DNA from 3 places in the Rhizobium sp. LjRoot258 genome. Region 1 is predicted to be linked to each of the others. Evidence: predicted binding sites of a transcription regulator. Region 1 holds the regulator's gene; each other region holds the start of a gene.
The links. Region 1 encodes LexA, which represses DNA repair genes until DNA is damaged. Its sites were predicted from a motif close to TGTTCNNNNTGTGTTCNG; they were not measured.

Region 1 (6,165 bases):
GTGCTTTCGAACCTGCCGCGGCTGGTTCGACGCATTCGAGAGACGGCGGCGGCGATCATCGCGGCAAAGCCGGATGTGCTTATTATCGTCGACAGTCCCGATTTCACCCATAGGGTCGCCAAGCGTGTGCGCGTGGCGCTGCCTGAACTGCCCGTCGTCAATTATGTCTGTCCAAGCGTATGGGCGTGGAAGGAATACCGCGCGCAGCGCATGCTCGCTTACGTGGACCAGGTGCTGGCAGTCTTGCCCTTCGAGCCGGAAGTGATGCGCAAGCTGGGTGGTCCGCCGACAATCTACGTTGGTCACCGTTTGACTGCCGATCCGAACCTGCTGGACGCACGGCGCCAGCGTGCGCAGACGAAACCGCGAAGTGAAACCGACCGCAAGACGGTGATGTTGCTGCCCGGTTCGCGTTCGTCCGAGATCATGAAGCTGCTGCCGCATTTTGGCGATGCCGTGAGCGAGCTGGTGGCGCGCAACGGCGACGTGCGCTTCGTTTTGCCGACCATGCCACGACGCGACCCCATGATCCGTGATCTCGTCAAGGATTGGACGACCAAGCCGGAGATCGTGACAGGGGTGGAGGCGAAGTGGCAGGCATTCGCTGAAGCGGATGCGGCCATGGCCGCGTCCGGGACTGTCGTGCTGGAGCTTGCGCTGACCGGTGTTCCCTGCATTTCGGCCTACAAGACCGACTGGATCATCAAGCTCATGACCAGCAAGATCAAGACGTGGAGCGCGGCCCTTCCGAACCTGATCGCGGACTACACTGTCGTGCCCGAATATATCAATGAAGTCGTCCGAGGCGGCAGCTTTGCACGCTGGATGGAGAAGCTTTCGGCAGATACCTTGCCGCGACGGGCGATGATGGAGGGGTTTGACGTCCTCTGGCAGAGGATGCAGACGGAAAAGCCGCCCGGAGAACACGCGGCTGAGATCGTTCTCGACGTCCTTCAAAAGAAAAAGCCCGGCCATTTCTGACCGGGCTCTTTGCTGTCTGCTGTCGCGGTTTAGCGCTTGGAGACCGGCAGGTAATCGCGCTGCGGCTCGCCGATGTAGAGCTGGCGCGGACGGCCGATACGCTGCTCCGGGTCTTCGATCATCTCGTTCCACTGTGCAATCCAGCCCACCGTGCGGGCCAGAGCAAACAACACGGTGAACATGGTCGTGGGGAAGCCCAGAGCCTTGAGCGTGATGCCGGAGTAGAAGTCGATATTCGGATAGAGCTTCTTTTCGATGAAGTATTCATCAGTGAGAGCGATACGCTCCAGTTCCATTGCAACCTCGAGCAAAGGGTCGTCCTTGACGCCGAGTTCGCCGAGAACCTCGTGCGTCGTCTTCTGCATGATCTTGGCGCGCGGATCGTAGTTCTTGTAGACGCGATGACCGAAGCCCATGAGGCGGAACGGATCGTTCTTGTCCTTGGCGCGGGCTATGTACTCCGGAATACGGTCGACAGTGCCGATCTCGGTCAGCATGTTCAGCGCTGCTTCATTGGCGCCCCCGTGAGCCGGGCCCCAGAGGCAGGCAATGCCGGCGGCGATGCAGGCGAACGGGTTTGCACCCGATGAGCCAGCGAGGCGGACCGTCGAGGTCGATGCATTCTGCTCGTGGTCGGCGTGCAGGATGAAGATGCGGTCCATGGCGCGCGACAGCACCGGATTGACGACATATTCTTCGCACGGAACAGCAAAGCACATGCGCAGGAAGTTCGAGGCGTAGTCGAGATCGTTCTTCGGGTAAACGAAGGGCTGGCCGACGTGATACTTGTAGGCCATGGCCGCAAGCGTCGGCATCTTGGCGATCATGCGCAGGCTTGCGACCATGCGCTGATGCGGATCCGTGATGTCGGTGGAGTCGTGGTAGAAGGCCGACAATGCACCGACGCAGCCGCACATGACAGCCATCGGATGCGCGTCGCGGCGGAAGCCCGTGAAGAACCGGCTCATCTGCTCATGCACCATCGTGTGATGCGTGACGCGATAGTCGAAATCCTTCTTCTGGGCCGCGGTCGGCAGTTCGCCGTAGAGAAGCAGGTAGCAGACCTCGAGGAAGTCGCCATGCTCGGCAAGTTGCTCGATCGGATAACCGCGATGTAGCAATACGCCGGCATCACCATCGATGTAGGTGATCTTCGATTCACAGGATGCGGTCGAGGTGAAACCAGGATCGTACGTGAAGGAAGCCGTGTGCTTGTACAGGGCGCCGATATCAATGACGTCAGGGCCGATCGTGCCGCTCTTGACGGCGAGATCGACTGATTTATCACCGATTTTCAGTGTTGCGCTTTGTTCCGTCATGCTGATCCTCCAAACTGGCGGTTGGCGCCATAAAAGCGCCATAGGGTTAAGCGTCGTCGACGATAGCTATATGATCGCGCGCCCAATGCCAAGTTCCCGTGATGCCATTTTGTGCATCGCAGTATCAACTTTTGGGCACTGCTGCGATGAGCCCTGCGCATAGCAGAAGCTGATGATTATCCTTGGCTTTTCTGGCTTCCGATTTTCCTTCAGATTTCAATCGATTATTGTTGCCTCGAGCCTGAAGAGCTTGCTTTGTGGTTGCAAGGGGGCTGTTTTTCGGCGCAGATGCATGCCGGGGTTGAAGCCATTTGTGAGACAGGCCGCCCCCGGCGCGGATGCGCTTGCTCGCGTGGCAGAGCGTTCTTTGTCCGGGCTCAATCTGGTCAAAAGCCTCCGCGCGCCTTCCGCACGCAATCACCCGTCTCCTGGCCAACGTGGGTTACGACCGCGACGCTCAGCTGCTCTTCGTGGTTTCGACGCGCGGTGGCGACGGAGATGGATCATGGGCGGTTCTTCGTATTTTCTCCGGTCTTCCTCGGGGCCGGCGCCGCCCTCTGGTTTGAGCTCGCAAGTGACCGGCCAACGATCCGCCTTGGGGCATGGTTTGTTGCGTTGGCGCTGATTTTCGATCAATGGCGAAGGGCGCTGGCGGCGGAGCTAGACCAGCTACCGAGTACTGAAGCGTATCGCCCCTGACCGGCGGCGGGGACAGCGAAGGCCAAGCTCCAGGACTCTCGGATGAGGAATTGCGTCATGCCCGCAATGCGTTGCGGCAGCCTCTGCGACGGGCGTTGAAAACCGCGTCGTTTGCCTGAAAGGCGCCTGGCGCACCGCCCCGCACGATAGCGGCTACGTTCTGACAATCGTCGAAAACCTCGCTTACGTCGGCGCTGCGTGCGATACCGCCGATATCGTCGTGACGCCCGTTCGCCTGCGTGCGACCGAATGCCGGTCGGGCGCACTGCTGTTCACCGGAGAAATCCTGCGCGGCTCTGGCGCCGCCGAGGGGATAGACGACCTGGGCTCACCCGTCGTTACGGCCGCCTATACCACGCTTGACCGCCCCTGGATGCCGCATCGGGCGTACAACTGGCGAAGCGGCACGTTTGACGGTGAGCCGCCTGCCTCTAATGATAACGACGAATGAGGCCGACGAGCTTGCCCTGAACCTTGACGCGGTCGGGTCCAAAAATACGCGTTTCATAAGCCGGGTTCGCGGCCTCAAGCGCAATGGAGGCGCCCTTCCGGCGGAAGCGCTTGAGGGTCGCTTCTTCGTCATCGACGAGTGCGACAACGATGTCGCCGGGATTTGCGGTGCTGCCATTGCGAATGATCACCGTGTCGCCATCGAAAATGCCCGCTTCGATCATCGAGTCGCCCTTGACCTCAAGCGCATAGTGCTCGCCTGGGCCAAGCATGTCGGCCGGAACCGTGATGTCGTGAGTATTGTTCTGGATTGCCGAAATCGGCACACCGGCGGCGATCCGTCCCATAACCGGTACAGAGGCGGAGCTGCCGTTGTCGGCATGTGCTACCGGTTTCGGTGGCGCAACCGGTTGCGGTTTGCCGAGACTGCCTTCGATGACGCTCGGCGAAAAGCCGCGGCGGGGTTGCAAGCTCGGGTTATATGCCTCTGGAAGCTTGATGACCTCCAGGGCGCGGGCCCGATTCGGCAGTCGGCGAATGAAGCCACGTTCTTCGAGCGCTGTAATCAGCCGATGAATGCCTGACTTCGACGCGAGGTCCAAGGCATCTTTCATTTCATCGAAAGAAGGGGGGACACCGGACTCCTTCATTCGCTCGTGAATGAAGAGAAGAAGCTCCTGTTGTTTGCGCGTCAGCATCGAAGTTGAACCCCAGAGTCGTGAAACAAAGCCAGAACAGACACTATATGTTCCATATGTGTTCCGCAAGTGCCTAAATTTTCGTAAAACTTGCCCGCAACTTGTTCAGTTTTCTCAGCTCATTTGACTGAAAGCGCCGAAGGGGGTTGCATTGTCCTGCTACCCGGCGCACATCTTCGCAAATTCCGGAGAGTTGCTATGAGCGAAGCGCATCCGCTGGACCACATCGTGCTGCCGGTCTCCAATATTGGGCTCGCGCGCGAACGTCTCGGAAAACTAGGATTCACCGTCGCGCCCGATGCCCGGCATCCGTTTGGAACCGAGAACGCCTGCATATTCTTCTCCGACGAAACTTACCTAGAGCCCCTGGGGGTCGCCAGCGCGGAACTGCACGAGGCGTCGGCAAAGAAAGGGAATGTCTTCACCGCGCGTGATCGCGCCTTTCGGTTTCGATGCGGGGATGATGGATTCTCTGCCGTGGTCTTCGCGACCGCAGATGCCGATCGCGACCACGCTCGGTTCCTTTCCGAAAGGATCAATGGCGGCGAGATGCTGCAGTTCGAGCGACCGATGAAGATGCCCGATGGATCGGAGGCCACAGCCGCGTTCAAGCTCGCTTTCGCGGTGGATCTGCGGGCTCCGGACTTCTTCTTTTTCACGTGCCAACGGGTCAATCCGCTGCCGGCCGATCGAAAAGCGCTGCATGTGCACGCAAACGGCGTCCATGGGATCGCAGAGATCGCTCTGGTCTCGCCAGATCCCAAGGCGTTCGGATCATTCGTACGCGCAGCGGCGCACAGCCCGGTCATTGTCAACGACGCCTTCGGCGTGAGCGTCGTCACTCCGAATGCCAGGATCAGCATTCTATCCCCCGATGGATTGTATGCCTATTTCGACCTTCCTGCAGCGTCGACCGATCGCGGCCTGAGAGGCATTGCCATCGTCTTCAAGGTCGACGATCTTGCCGTGACAGAAGCGCATTTGGCTGCTAACGGGATGACCTACACGCGCAAAAACAATCGAATTCTGGTGAAGGCGGCTGCCGGGCAGGGCGCGCTCTTCGCCTTTGAGGAGAAACGATGAGCCAGACAAAGTCCGAAGTCGTGGTTGGCGAAGGCGCCGGCCGCGTCACCTTTTCCAATGCCGGTAAGCTGTCGCTGATTGCTGGGCCCTGCCAGATGGAGAGCCGCGACCATGCCTTCATGGTCGCCGGCGTGCTAAAGGAACTCTGCGACAAGCTTGGCCTCGGCCTCGTCTACAAGTCCTCCTTCGACAAGGCGAACCGCACCTCGCTGTCGGCCCAGCGTGGGATCGGCCTTGAAACGGCGCTGGAGGTCTTTGCTGACCTCAAGAAGGAATATGGCTTTCCGGTTCTAACCGACATCCACACCGAGGAGCAGTGCGCCGAGGTAGCGACCGTCGTCGACATCCTGCAGATCCCGGCCTTCCTCAGCCGCCAGACCGACCTGCTGGTTGCAGCCGCCAAGACCGGCCGCACCATCAACGTCAAGAAGGGCCAGTTCCTTGCTCCTTGGGACATGAAGAACGTCCTCAACAAGCTGAACTCGACCGGCAACCCCAATATCCTGCTTTGCGAGCGTGGCGCCTCCTTCGGCTACAACACGCTGGTTTCGGACATGCGTTCGCTGCCGATCATGGCGGCGATGGGCGCTCCCGTGATCTTTGACGCCACGCATTCGGTGCAGCAGCCGGGCGGGCAGGGTGGCTCAAGCGGCGGCCAGCGCGAATTCGTGGAGACGCTGGCACGGGCAGCCGTTGCCGTTGGTGTCGCCGGCGTCTTCATCGAAACGCACGAAGACCCTGACAATGCGCCGTCCGACGGGCCGAACATGGTTCACCTGAAGGATATGCCGCGGCTACTCGAAAAGCTGTTGGCCTTCGATGGGATCGCCAAGGCTGCCTGAACCTGCACAAGGTGCCGGCCGTCAACCGGCAAGCGCCATCCGTTTGTCGGAGGGATACCCCTTGGTCACGGAGTTGCTCGTATCGTCGAGACG
Region 2 (6,165 bases), 870 kb from region 1:
TGACGGTCGCCCTGACCGGTCTCGAGTTCCTCGTTGCCTTCCTGCAGGCTTACGTCTTTGCGGTGCTGACTTGCATGTACCTCAATGACGCGATCCATCCGGGCGGCCACTAAGGATACCGATATTGACGTCCATGGGCGTCAGTCAATTCGCCGTAACAACCATTTCAAAGGAGTGAAAATATGGATCCCATCGCAGCAAAGTACATCGGCGCAGGTCTGGCTTGCCTCGGTATGGCCGGTACGGCTCTCGGCCTCGGCAACATCTTCGGCAGCTACCTGTCCGGCGCGCTGCGCAACCCGTCGGCTGCTGACAGCCAGTTCGGCCGTCTGGTTTTCGGCTTTGCCGTTACGGAAGCTCTGGGCATCTTCTCGCTGCTCGTCGCTCTCCTCCTGCTCTTCGCCGTCTAAGACAGGCGCATTGAAGGATCACGGCCTGCGACCCGCAAGCCGTGATCCTTTGCATTTGCAGTACACCTGGAGGTGAGCATGTTTTTTGTGACCCCGGCTTACGCCGAAGAGGCCCCGGCGGGAACCGCAGAAACTGGCGCAGCGACCGGTACAGACACGCATGCCGCTCCGGCAGCAGGCGAGGTCCACACCGAGACCGGCGTACCAGCCGAGCATCACGGCGGCGGCGTATTCCCGCCTTTCGATTCGACGACCTACGCCTCGCAGCTTCTGTGGCTGGCGATCACGTTCGTTGTCTTCTTCGTGCTCATGCAAAAGGTCATCACGCCGCGTATCGGTGGTATTCTCGAGCAGCGCCACAATCGCATCTCGCAGGACCTCGATGAGGCAGGCCGCCTGAAGGCGGAAGCCGACGCAGACGTTGCTGCTTACGAAGCCGAATTGGCCGCTGCTCGCGCCAAGTCAAACTCGATCGGCACTGCCGCTCGCGATGCCGCCAAACTGAAGGCGGAGGCCGACCGCAAGGCCGTCGAAGCAAGCCTGGCTGAGAAGCTGAAGGCTGCGGAAGGTCGCATCGCCGAGATCAAGGCGAAGGCATTCGCTGACGTCGGTTCCATCGCCGAAGAAACCGCAACGGCTGTTGTAGAACAGCTGATCGGCACCACAGCAACGGCAGAAGTTGCTGCTGCGGTTGCTGACATCAAGAAGGGGGCTTGATCGATGGAATTTGCATTGGACGCAACATTCTTCGCATTCGTCGGTCTTGTGCTGTTCCTGGCGCTGGTCGTCTACCTCAAGGTTCCGGGCATGATGGCTAAGTCGCTCGACGACCGTGCCGACCAGATCCGCAACGAGCTGTCGGAAGCCAAGCGCCTGCGCGAAGAGGCCCAGCATCTGCTGGCCGAGTATCAGCGCAAACGCAAGGAAGCTGAAGCAGAAGCTGCACACATTGTCGCCGCTGCTGAGCGTGAAGCCGAAATGCTGACGGTGGAAGCCAAGAAGAAGACGGAAGAATTCGTCGCAAACCGCACCGCGGTTTCCGAGCAGAAGATCAAGCAGGCGGAAGCCGATGCGATGAAGGCGGTTCGTTCCGCTGCTGTCGATCTGGCGATCGCCGCTGCCGAAAACGTTCTGGCGAAGAAGGCCGACACGAAGGTGCAGGCCGATCTCTTCAAGGGGGCGGTCGGCGAAGTGAAGACGCGTTTGAACTGAGCGCTCGGTTCGTGTTCATCTGAAAAGCCCCGTTCAACCGACGGGGCTTTTTTGCTATTGGCGGCACGGCCGTCAAGGTGAAGGCAGCCTATGCAGACGGATGAGACGCATGGCGGATCGATCTGTCAAACGATCAGCGCGTCGCCATGTCCGATCTCGCTGTCAAGCGTTTGAATGCGCTTCTCGCCTTCATGGACGAGGAGGCGACGCGGCGATCGGAAAAATATTGCGGGCATATCGAGCAGGGCCATCACATGCTTTGATGCGAGGACATTGACGACATCCGCGCGAACCGGAATCAAATCCTGGCCGGGCACATGGCCGCCTGATTAGCTGAAAGGCAGCCGCCTGCCATAAAGGCGCCATTCAATGGTCGGCGGATCGCCCCGCTATTGCCGCACCAAAAACGTCGCACAATCACATTGTCGCCGGATCATTCCTCAACCCTAACCCACGGCCAAGGCAGCGCGCTGCCGTTCACGCCGTATCATCACGGAGGAATGAATATATGACCACTCGTTACATTGCAGCTGCGTTGTTGACTGCTGCAGCCTTCGGCTTGGTGCCTTTCAGCACGCCTGCGTCCGCACAGGAGGCAGCTCCGGAGAAGCAACCGATCCAAGTGCAGCCAGAAAGCAAAGGCGAGGCCGCAGCCGTCAGCGATCAGAAGATCGAGGCCTTTGCGGTCGCCTACCTGCAGGTCGACAAGATCAGGCAGGAATACGCAGCCAAGCTCGAAGCAACGCAGGATGCTGGGGCAAAGCAACAACTGCAGAGCGAGGGCAGTAAGCAAATGGTTCAGGCCGTGGAAGGCTCTCCAGGGATATCGGTAGAGGAATATAATTCAATTCTAACAGCCGCGCAGAACGATCCGGCGCTGGTCAAGAGAGTTCAGGAAAAGCTCCAGAAATCGGCACCTACACAGCAGCCCGCGACACAGCAGTAGGCGTACTCCGCGACTGCGCGCTTGAACTCTGGTTCACGCATGCGAAGCGGTCTGATGGCCGCTTCGCATGCGATCTGTCGTGGTTACGACAAAGTCGGCGTGCAAAGCCCCATTCTCATAGGCGGGCTACACGGCAAGACGCTACTCCTGCAGCATCTCCTGCGTCGCGCCGACCTCGGTTCCGTCCTTCTTCAACGGCCTGAAACTCATGCGGTGAAGCGGGCACGGGCCATGCCGCTCAATGCCGGCGCGATGCTGCGCTGTGCCATAACCCACATGTGCGGCAAAGCCATAGGCGGGGAAGACGGCGTCCGCACGCGCCATCATTCGGTCGCGCGTCACCTTGGCGACAATGGAGGCGGCAGCGATGGAAACAGAGCGCGCGTCACCCTTGACGACCGCTTGGCCGGGACAGGCGAGACCGGGTGGAACGTCGAGTCCATCGGTCAGCACATAGCTTGCAGGTATCGACAAGCCGCAGATGGCGCGGCGCATGGCGTCTAGGCTGGCCTTGCGGATATCCGTCTCGTCGATGCGCGTCGAGCTCGAGGAGGCGATCGATACGGTCGCCGTCGCAAGAATCTGAACGAAAAGCTCCTCGCGCTTCTGTGCCGAAAGCTGCTTCGAATCGTTCAAGCCATCAGGAATGCGTTTTGGATCGAGAATGACGGCTGCCGCCACCACCGGGCCGGCCAGCGGGCCGCGTCCGGCCTCATCAGCGCCCGCGACCGGCCAATGACCGGCCTTGCGCGCCTTCAGCTCCAGCCGAAAATCCGGCACCAGGGGGACATCTTCGAAAAGCATAGGAGAATCGGGTGACGTGCGAGGTTTCATGCGGCTGAACCTCGCACGCCAACCCGATTTCCTGCAAGTCCCCGGATCAGGGCGGCGGGCCGGGGACTTGGGCGCGGACGGGCAGGGCGACCATCCGCAAAGCTGGAATATCAAAGCAGCGATAGCTGCACGCCGCTGCCATCAGGCGGAACGAAGAGGTCGTCGCGCAGCGGCATGCTGCGCCGGGTCATGCCAAGCCGTTTCGTGGCCATCTCGAAACGACGCGCAATCTGCCAGGCATAGGGGCCAGCTCCCTTCATCCGCTTGCCGAACTCCGCGTCATAATCCTTGCCGCCGCGCATCGAACGGACAAGCGACATGACGTGCCGGTAGCGGTCGGGGTAGTTTTGCAACAGCCAGTCGCGAAACAGCGGCGATACTTCGAATGGCAGGCGCAGGATGACGTAACCCGCTTCCTTCGCGCCCGCGGCATGGGCTGAGTCGAGAATGCGCTCCAGTTCGTGATCGTTAAGCGCCGGAATCATGGGCGCTGCCATCACCGATGTCTGGACACCCGCATCGGAGAGTACGCGGATAGCCTCCAGCCGACGCGTCGGCGTCGAGGCTCGCGGCTCCATGGTCCGCGCGAGCTTGCGCTCGAGCGTCGTCACCGACAGCGAAACACGAACAAGGTTCCTCTCGGCCATCGCCGAGAGAATATCGAGATCGCGCAGGATCATTGCCGACTTCGTAACAACCGAAACCGGATGGTTGGCCTTCTCAAGCACCTCGAGAATCTGCCGCATGATGCGCCATTCCTTCTCGATCGGCTGGTAGGGATCGGTGTTGGTCCCGATCGCGATGACGCGCGGCTTGTAACCGGGCTTCGCCAATTCTCGCTCCAGAAGCTTCGCTGCATCCGGCTTGGCAAAGAGCTTGGCTTCGAAGTCTAGACCGGCGGAAAGGCCCATATAGGCATGCGTCGGCCGCGCGAAGCAGTAGATGCAGCCATGCTCGCAGCCGCGATAAGGATTGATCGAGCGGTCGAAGGGAATGTCTGGCGATTCGTTGCGCGTGATGGCCGTCCGCGGCTTTTCGATCTGCACTTCGGTCTTGAACGGCGGAAGATCCTCAAGGTTCTGCCAGCCATCGTCGAAAGTCTCACGGCGCAGAGGCTCGAAGCGACCACTCGGATTGAGCCCGGCCGCACGCCCGCGGCGACGGTCGACATCGATCCGCAGACCGGCAGACACGATCATCGCATCGGCAATATCTGCCGTATTGGCAGGCGCAAATGCGGCCTGCCCTGCAAGGGACTGCTCGTTCATTGGATTCTCCGCTGGCGGAAGCTTTGCTTCCATCCGTTTTGATGATTAAATTCCTATCGGCAAAAAGAGAACAATGCAAGAACAAAATGAGGAAAGTGCCGCTGGCAAAATTTTGTGCGGCGCTCTATGAATAGGCAATGTTGACTGTTGTACTGGAATGCCAGGATCAGGAGCCTGAGCTGGCGCAGACGTTATCGGTGTTGGTTGCAGGCGCAGTGGAGGGGCTTGTCAGTGACGTTGTGGTGCTTGACCATGACTCGCGGGACGGGACGTCGAGGGTGGCCGATGCTGCCGGCTGCCGTTTTCATTCGCAATGGGATATCAAGGATATAGTGCGCTCGGCACGAGGAGAGTGGCTGCTTTTCGTCGAGCCCGGTGCGCGGCCGCAGACCGGCTGGATCGACGAGATTGCCGAGTACATGGCGCTGAATAAGCTGCCTGCACGGTTCACCGCTTCGCGCGGATATCGGCGTCCTTTTCTGCAGCGCATCCGCCGGGCGTCGTCGCCGCTGGAACTCGGGCTTCTCCTTCCCAAGAAACAGGCCATCGCCGCAGCACGAAGCGGAATGCGCCTCTCCGAATTCGCGAAAGGGCAGACGCTCCGCAAGCTGTCCAGCGAACTCATTCCCTCTTGGGTTGCGCGCGCGGCGCGGTAGCTGCGCGTGCTCTCCTTCGGCTCCCCCGCAAATGATGGCGCCCGATACAATTTTGCGCTATAATTCCTGCATGGCGCCGCCCGAGCGCCTCGCTTCGTGACGGTCGACCATGAATGCCGGCAGACGGCAGAACAGGTCAGCGGAAGTCTCCTCTTCTGCCGGTTTCCGGCAAAAGGAGGTGCGTCATGAAACGCAATATGATCCGCGGCCTGTTGTCGGCCGTCATATTGACGACATCGATGATCGCGCATCCGCATTCGGCTGCATCGCAGATGATGCGCAGTTGCGCAGGCCGATCCGAGGTCGTCAATTTCCTCGACAAGAACTTTGCCGAAAGGCTGACGGCAGTTGGGTTGGTCAACCAGAACGCCATGCTTGAGGTCTACGCCGCGCAGAGCGGCACGTGGACGCTGCTCATCACGGATGTTCGCGGCGTAAGCTGCATCCTGCTGTCCGGTGATAGCTGGGAGACAATGCCTGCTCTGCCGGGCATAGGGACATAGAACGGCAGGTTAAGTTCTTCTGCCGGAGCAGTCCGTTACTTGCCTGTGCCGCGCTTTAGATGTTCGTCGAGACGCGGCATGATCTCCACGAAATTGCAAGGCATGTGGCGGTAGTCGAGTTGGGATTTGAGTATGCCATCCCAGGCATCCTTGCAGGCGCCGGGCGAGCCTGGCAGTGCGAAGATGAAAGTTGCGTTGGCAACGCCCGCCGTGGCACGCGACTGGATCGTCGAGGTGCCGATCTTGTCGTAGGAGATGCGGTGGAACACTTCCGAAAAGCCATCCATCCTCTTTTCGAAAAGCGGCTCCAGAGCTTCTGGCGTGACATCGCGGCCG
Region 3 (6,165 bases), 1.3 Mb from region 1:
CCTTCCCATTCGACATCGGCAAAGCCATCTATCAAGCCCTTTAGGCTAGGTCATGATAGATCGTCACCGTCATCGCTGCCCTCCAGCCTGCGGTGGCGGTCGGTGATGACTTCTGGATAGTCGACCTGCATGAAATAGAGCCCGTCGGGCGGCGCAACGGGGCCACAAGCCTTGCGGTCGCGGGCATCCAACGCAACACGGACATCGTTCGGCGTCCATTTTCCCTCACCGACAAGCTTCAGTGTTCCCGCGAATGACCGGATCTGGTTGTGCAGGAAGCTTTGGGCCGTCGCGCGGATCTCGATCAGTTCGCCGCTTCTTGTCACGTCCAGCCGATCGAGTGTGCGGATCGGGCTGTTGGCCTGGCAATGGGCGGAGCGGAACGTGGAGAAATCGTGCTTGCCGACAAGTGTCTGCGCGGCGGCATGCATGGCCTCGTGATCGAGGGTCTTCGGCACCCACCACGCCTTGCCGGCCTCAAGCGCCAGCGGCGCCCGGCGGCTGATGATGCGATAGAGATAGTGGCGCCGCAGCGCCGAGAACCGTGCATCGAAGAACTCACTCGCCGCTTCCACGCTGATGATCGCGACGCGCTCGCCGGCCAGCTTGAGATGGGCGTTGAGCGCGTTCTGAAGCTTGAAGCCCGACCATTCCCTGGCGAGGTCGGCATGAACCACCTGACCCGTGGCATGAACACCGGAATCAGTGCGGCCCGCCCCACGGATCGACACCGTCTCACCGCTCGCTGACCGGATCGCCTTCTCGATCGCACCCTGGACGGACGGCCCATTTTCCTGCCGCTGCCAGCCGACGTAAGGACTACCGTCATATTCGACGATCATGCGGTAGCGGTGCATCAAGGGAGCCTCGTACCTGATGCAAGTGGCGTTCCACGCAGGAAGTCGGCAGCCAGCAACGGCTTGCCACCGGCCTTTTGCAATTTGGTCAGGCGAACGGCGCCGGTTTCGCAGGCAACGACCAGATCGCCTGTCAGCAGTTCACCGGCCCTGCCGCTGCCTTGCGCAAGCTCCGAGGCCAGCACCTTCACCCGCTCAGGCTTGCCGCCGATTGCAACTTCGAACCATGCGCCGGGAAACGGCGCCAGACTGCGAATGTGGTTATGGACTTCCGCGGAATCCTTGGAGAAGTCGATCCGCGTCTCACCCTTGTCGATCTTGGCGGCGTAGAGCACGCCGTCCGACGGCTGCGGCGTCAGGGGGAGATCGCCCATCTCGAGCTTGACCATCGCCTCCGCCATCGCCTTGGCACCGAGATGCATCAGCTTGTCGTGCACCTCTCCGGCCGTCATGTTGGCACCGATCTCGACTTCGCTGGTCAGAGCCACTGGCCCGGTATCCAGGCCTTTGTCCATCTTCATCACCATCATGCCGGTCTTTTCGTCGCCGGCCATGATTGCCCGCTGGATCGGGGCGGCTCCCCGCCAACGCGGCAGTAGCGAGGCATGACCATTGTAGCATCCGTAGCGCGTGCCGGTCAGGATCGCCTCCGGCAGCAGCAGGCCATAGGCAACGACCACAGCGACGTCTGCATCATAGGCCCTGAAGCGCTCGCGCTCTTCCGGATCCTTGAAATTCACCGGGGTAAAGACCGGAATGCCGAGCAGTTCGGCCGCCTGATGCACGGGCGACTTCTGCAGGTCCAGCCCGCGCCGTCCGCCCGGCCTTGGCGGTTGGGTGTAGACGGCAAGGATCGTGTGCCCGGCGTCGACCAGCTGTCGCAGGGTCGGGACAGAAAATTCGGGCGTGCCCATGAAGATGATGCGAAGCGACATTTCTATCTCGCCATGTTTCCGGTCAGCCGTCTTCAAACGGGTTTACGAGCTTGAGATCAAGCCCCTTCAGGCACCTGCCCGCGACATTGCTGGCCCGCGGGGGGGCGCCGTGCATTTTTCCGCCTTCGTCGCATCGGCGCGCCTCGCAAGCAGCGCTGCACCAACGGACGTCCGGGCTAGAGAGCCTTCGTCGACTTCGCCGCCTTGGTAAACTTCTTGACGACCATGTCGCGCTTCAGACGGGAAATGTGGTCGATGAAAAGCACGCCGTTCAAGTGGTCGATCTCGTGCTGCAGGCAGGTGGCGAGCAGGCCGTCGGCCTCCACCGTCTGCTCTTTGCCGTCGCGGTCGAGGTACTTGACCTTCACGGTCGCAGGCCGCTCGACTTCAGCGTAATAGTCGGGAATGGAGAGGCATCCCTCCTCATACACCGAACGTTCGTCGGAAGACGCGACGACCTCTGGGTTGACGAAAACCAGCGGTTGCTTCTCTTCGCCTTCGCGGGAGATATCGATGACCAGCATGCGGCGCGGCACGCCGATCTGGATGGCAGCAAGGCCGATACCCGGCGCATCGTACATGGTTTCAAGCATGTCGTCGGCAAGGCGCTGAAAATCGGCATCGACGCGCTCGATCGGCTTGGAAACCTGACGAAGCAGCGGATCGGGAAGAATGATGAGTGGCTTGATGGTCATGCCGTTCCCATAACGCATCTTTTTCCAGGATGGAATTATCCGGCAGGCAGGTGGAGCGCTTTTTTACGCCCCAGCCCGGAATTTCGCCGCATTCCTATCAGGCGGCGCGGCGCGGAACGGCCATCGAACGATGCTCGACGCCGGTACGGAAGCGCTGCAGCAGCGCGATTAGATTGTCGACTTCGCCGCGCAGGCGCCGGGTCTCGGAAGAGGTGTTCTCGACCATTCCTGAGTTCTGCTGCGTGATCGTGTCCATGTTGCGGATGGCGACGCTGACCTCGTTAACCCCGGTTGCCTGATCGCGTGCGGCGGCGGCGATATCGGCAACGAAACGGTTGATGATATCGATGCGGTTGATCATGTCGTTTAGTGCTTCTCCGGTGCTGCTGACGATGTCCACCCCTTCGTTCACCTGTGCCGAGCTTTCCGAGATCAGATTCTTGATCTCCTTGGCCGCGTCTGCCGTGCGCTGTGCGAGCTGGCGGACCTCCTGCGCCACGACGGCAAAACCCTTGCCAGCATCGCCCGCACGCGCAGCTTCAACGCCGGCATTCAGCGCCAGCAGATTGGTTTGGAACGCAATCTCATCGATCACACCGATGATCTTCGCGATCTCGGTCGACGATTTTTCGATGCCGGCCATCGCCGAAACGGCGCTGGTGACGAGCTCGCCCGAATTCTTGGCCTTCTGTTGCGTCTCGCGAACAGCGCCGGACGCCTTTTCGGCGTTTGCGGCTGTCTGACCGACGCTGACCGACAGCTGCTGCAGCGCCGCCGAGCTTTCCTCGACGCCGGCGGCTTGCTGGGCCGTGCGCAAGGCAAGGTCATCTGAGGCCTTGGCGATCACGTCCGTGCCCCTCAGGATTTCACCCGAGGTTGCCCGCACGGAGGCGAAGGACGTACGAAGAGCCGCGACCGCGCGGTTATAATCGTCGGCCATCCCCCTGAAGTTGCCAGGGAGGTCAGGAGGTAGGGTCGCCTCGAGGTCGCCGTTCGAGAGGGCCTCCAGGCCGCGGCGAAGATGGTCGAGCGCAATTGCCTGATCCTGTTCGGCTTTCGCCCCCTCTTCCTCCAGCTTGCGGCGCCTCTCTTCAAGCGCTTCGAGGTAAACCGAGATCGAGTAATCCATATCCAACATCGCGGCCTTGATAACGGCGGCAAGCTTCTCGGCCAGCACCTTGCCCTGCTTCTTGGCAAACATCGAGGGCCACTGCTTGGCCATCAGGCCCTTCACGAGTTCGCTCATCAGCAAGGCATAGCCGCCGATGTACCAGCGCGGCTCGAGGCCGATGCGGGCGTGTGTCTTGCCAACCGCGACCACACCCTTCACGTAGCTTTCGTCGAAGTTACCGCCCGCCAGGTTGGCCCAATGCTCTTCCTGACGCTTCTTGGCCTGTCCCATATGTGCCTTGTCGGCAAAGAAGCTCGCAACCTCGGATGTCTTGGCCAGCTTCGCGTAGAACTTGTCGAGGGCGCCGCCGAGCAGCTCCGAAATTGCCGGGCGCATCTCGCGCAGCGCCGTGCGGGCACCATCATCCAACTCGATGAAATCAAGGCGTTGCTTGAGCGCGCTGTCCGTCTGCTGGCTGGTCATGATGTCTCTGCTTTGCGATTGATGCTGAAAGGAAATTTGAGCAGAGCTTTTGCGCAATATGGTTGAGCAATGGTTAAATGCGCGCACGATTCGGTCAGCCGTCGATTGTTCTCTCCGGTCATCTCGCCTGTCGGCACACCTGTGGTCTGTTCACGTTTTGATCTAGATATCTCGGTTGAGTTTGCTATTGTTGCCAGCATGAACACCAGCTCTGAGTCGTTTCTCCTCGCCCTGTCGCAGACAAGCCCCGCCATGCTGGCGCTCGCTGGAGGCGCAATTGCCGCGCTGACCCTGCTTTTGATCGTCGTTGTCGCCCGCAGCGGGCAGGTGCGAAGAGAGCAGGCAGAGGTGGCGAGTTTCCGCGCCGCCGAGACGGATGCCCGTATGGCCGAGCTTTTGAAGATCCAGGCGGAAATGCACGGGCGCATGTCGACGATGGCCGAAGTGTTCGGCTCGAGGCAGTCCGAGCTGAACCAGGCGATCAACCAGCGCCTGGACGGAATGTCGCAGCGCGTCAGCACGACGATCACCGAACAGACCAAGTCGACGCACGAGAACCTGCAACGGCTGCAGGAGCGTCTCGCCGTCATCGATGCCGCCCAGAACAACATACAAACGCTGGCGAAGGACGTCGTCGGCCTGCAAGCGATCCTCTCCAATAAGCAGACACGCGGCGCTTTCGGCCAATCGCGGATGGAGACGATTGTCGCCGATGGCCTGCCGATGGGCGCCTATGGATTCCAGCAAACGCTGTCCAACGGCTCGCGTCCCGACTGCACCATCCGGATGCCCAACGCCGCGCCGTCCCTGGTGATCGATGCGAAATTCCCGCTTGAAGCCTGGAACGCGATTCGAGACGCGGGCGGACCGGATGGAGCCAAGGTCGCCTCGCAGCAGTTCCGTCGCGACATGGAAACGCATATCCGCGATATCTCCGAGAAATACCTGATCCAGGGGGAGACGCAGGACACGGCCTTCATGTTCGTGCCGTCTGAATCGATCTTCGCCGAGATCCACGAGAATTTCGAAGCAGTCGTGCAGAAGGCGCACCGATCGCGCATCGTCATCGTGTCACCTTCGCTGCTGATGCTCTCCATCCAGGTCATTCAGGCCGTCCTGAAGGATCAGCGGATGCGGGCCCAGGCACACGTCATCCAGGGTGAAGTCGCAAACCTGATGGACGATCTCGGTCGCCTCGACGAGCGCGTCCGCAAGCTGCAGGGGCATTTCGCGATGGCACAGAAGGACGTCGACATGATCGTCACGTCCGCCGACAAGCTGAACAAGCGTGGAGTGAAGATCGAGGCTCTGGAGTTCGAGGGCGGTGACAACAGCAAGACCACGGCGCGAGACAATGACCCCGCGCCGAAATCCGTCGACAGCCGCAGTGGGCTTCTCAAGCTCAGGGTGGTTGACGACGAGTAGAGCCTTCGGGCAGTGTCGCGCCCAAGAAAGCATCGGACGGGACACCCATGATCACAGTTTTCGGCTCCATCAATATGGACCTCATCGCCACCACTGCGCGCTTGCCTAAACCCGGCGAAACGGTCGCCGGCAATGGGTTCTCGACGGCGGCGGGCGGCAAGGGCGCCAACCAAGCGCTTGCCGCGCGACGCGCCGGGCGCACCGTTCACATGGCCGGGGCCGTCGGTCGGGACGGCTTTGCAGAGGCGGCGCTCGCATTGCTGAAGGAGGCCGGCACGGGGCTTGAAACCGTCAAGCAGGCCGACGAGCCGACCGGAACCGCGCTGATCCTCGTCGGCGGCGACGGCGAGAACATGATTGCGGTGGTGCCCGGTGCGAACGGCACGATGACACCAACCGACGCCGACGCAGCGATAGCAGCGATGAACAAAGGCGATATTCTGATGCTGCAGCTCGAGGTGCCGGTTCCAGCCGTGGAGCGCGCGTTGGCTGGCGCCCGGGCGAAGGGGATCACGACGGTGCTCAACCTTGCGCCGCTGATCGACGACGCTGCACGCCTCGGCCGTCTTGCCGACATCGTGATTGCGAATGAAACAGAGTTCGAGCGCCTTGCCGGCCAGGAAACCATGGGGTCCGCCGATCGCGAGGCCGCGCTGAAA

Region 2: ACSQ9D_RS02485 (PA0069 family radical SAM protein) is a predicted target of LexA. The motif match lies at 4,737-4,754, and genes of this name have one in related genera.
Region 3: ACSQ9D_RS00300 (DNA recombination protein RmuC) is a predicted target of LexA. The motif match lies at 4,229-4,246, and genes of this name have one in related genera.

Annotation. Positions count from the first base shown of each region.
Region 1 is NZ_CAXUST020000001.1:1,366,732-1,372,896, forward strand. It holds gene lpxB (lipid-A-disaccharide synthase) at 1-981, shown strand, start outside; gene gltA (citrate synthase) at 1,011-2,300, opposite strand; gene lexA (transcriptional repressor LexA) at 3,431-4,147, opposite strand; gene ACSQ9D_RS06905 (VOC family protein) at 4,346-5,230, shown strand; gene kdsA (3-deoxy-8-phosphooctulonate synthase) at 5,227-6,072, shown strand; gene ACSQ9D_RS06915 (methyl-accepting chemotaxis protein) at 6,094-6,165, opposite strand, start outside.
Region 2 is NZ_CAXUST020000001.1:495,501-501,665, forward strand. It holds gene ACSQ9D_RS02455 (F0F1 ATP synthase subunit A) at 1-113, shown strand, start outside; gene ACSQ9D_RS02460 (F0F1 ATP synthase subunit C) at 183-410, shown strand; gene ACSQ9D_RS02465 (F0F1 ATP synthase subunit B) at 489-1,127, shown strand; gene ACSQ9D_RS02470 (F0F1 ATP synthase subunit B) at 1,131-1,622, shown strand; gene ACSQ9D_RS02475 (DUF4168 domain-containing protein) at 2,131-2,568, shown strand; gene ACSQ9D_RS02480 (ribonuclease HII) at 2,710-3,402, opposite strand; gene ACSQ9D_RS02485 (PA0069 family radical SAM protein) at 3,513-4,670, opposite strand; gene ACSQ9D_RS02490 (glycosyl transferase) at 4,808-5,326, shown strand; gene ACSQ9D_RS02495 (hypothetical protein) at 5,512-5,829, shown strand; gene moaB (molybdenum cofactor biosynthesis protein B) at 5,865-6,165, opposite strand, start outside.
Region 3 is NZ_CAXUST020000001.1:59,334-65,498, reverse strand. It holds gene ACSQ9D_RS00325 (serine hydrolase domain-containing protein) at 1-44, shown strand, start outside; gene truA (tRNA pseudouridine(38-40) synthase TruA) at 51-857, opposite strand; gene fmt (methionyl-tRNA formyltransferase) at 857-1,792, opposite strand; gene def (peptide deformylase) at 1,969-2,487, opposite strand; gene ACSQ9D_RS00305 (methyl-accepting chemotaxis protein) at 2,585-4,081, opposite strand; gene ACSQ9D_RS00300 (DNA recombination protein RmuC) at 4,280-5,506, shown strand; gene ACSQ9D_RS00295 (ribokinase) at 5,554-6,165, shown strand, end outside.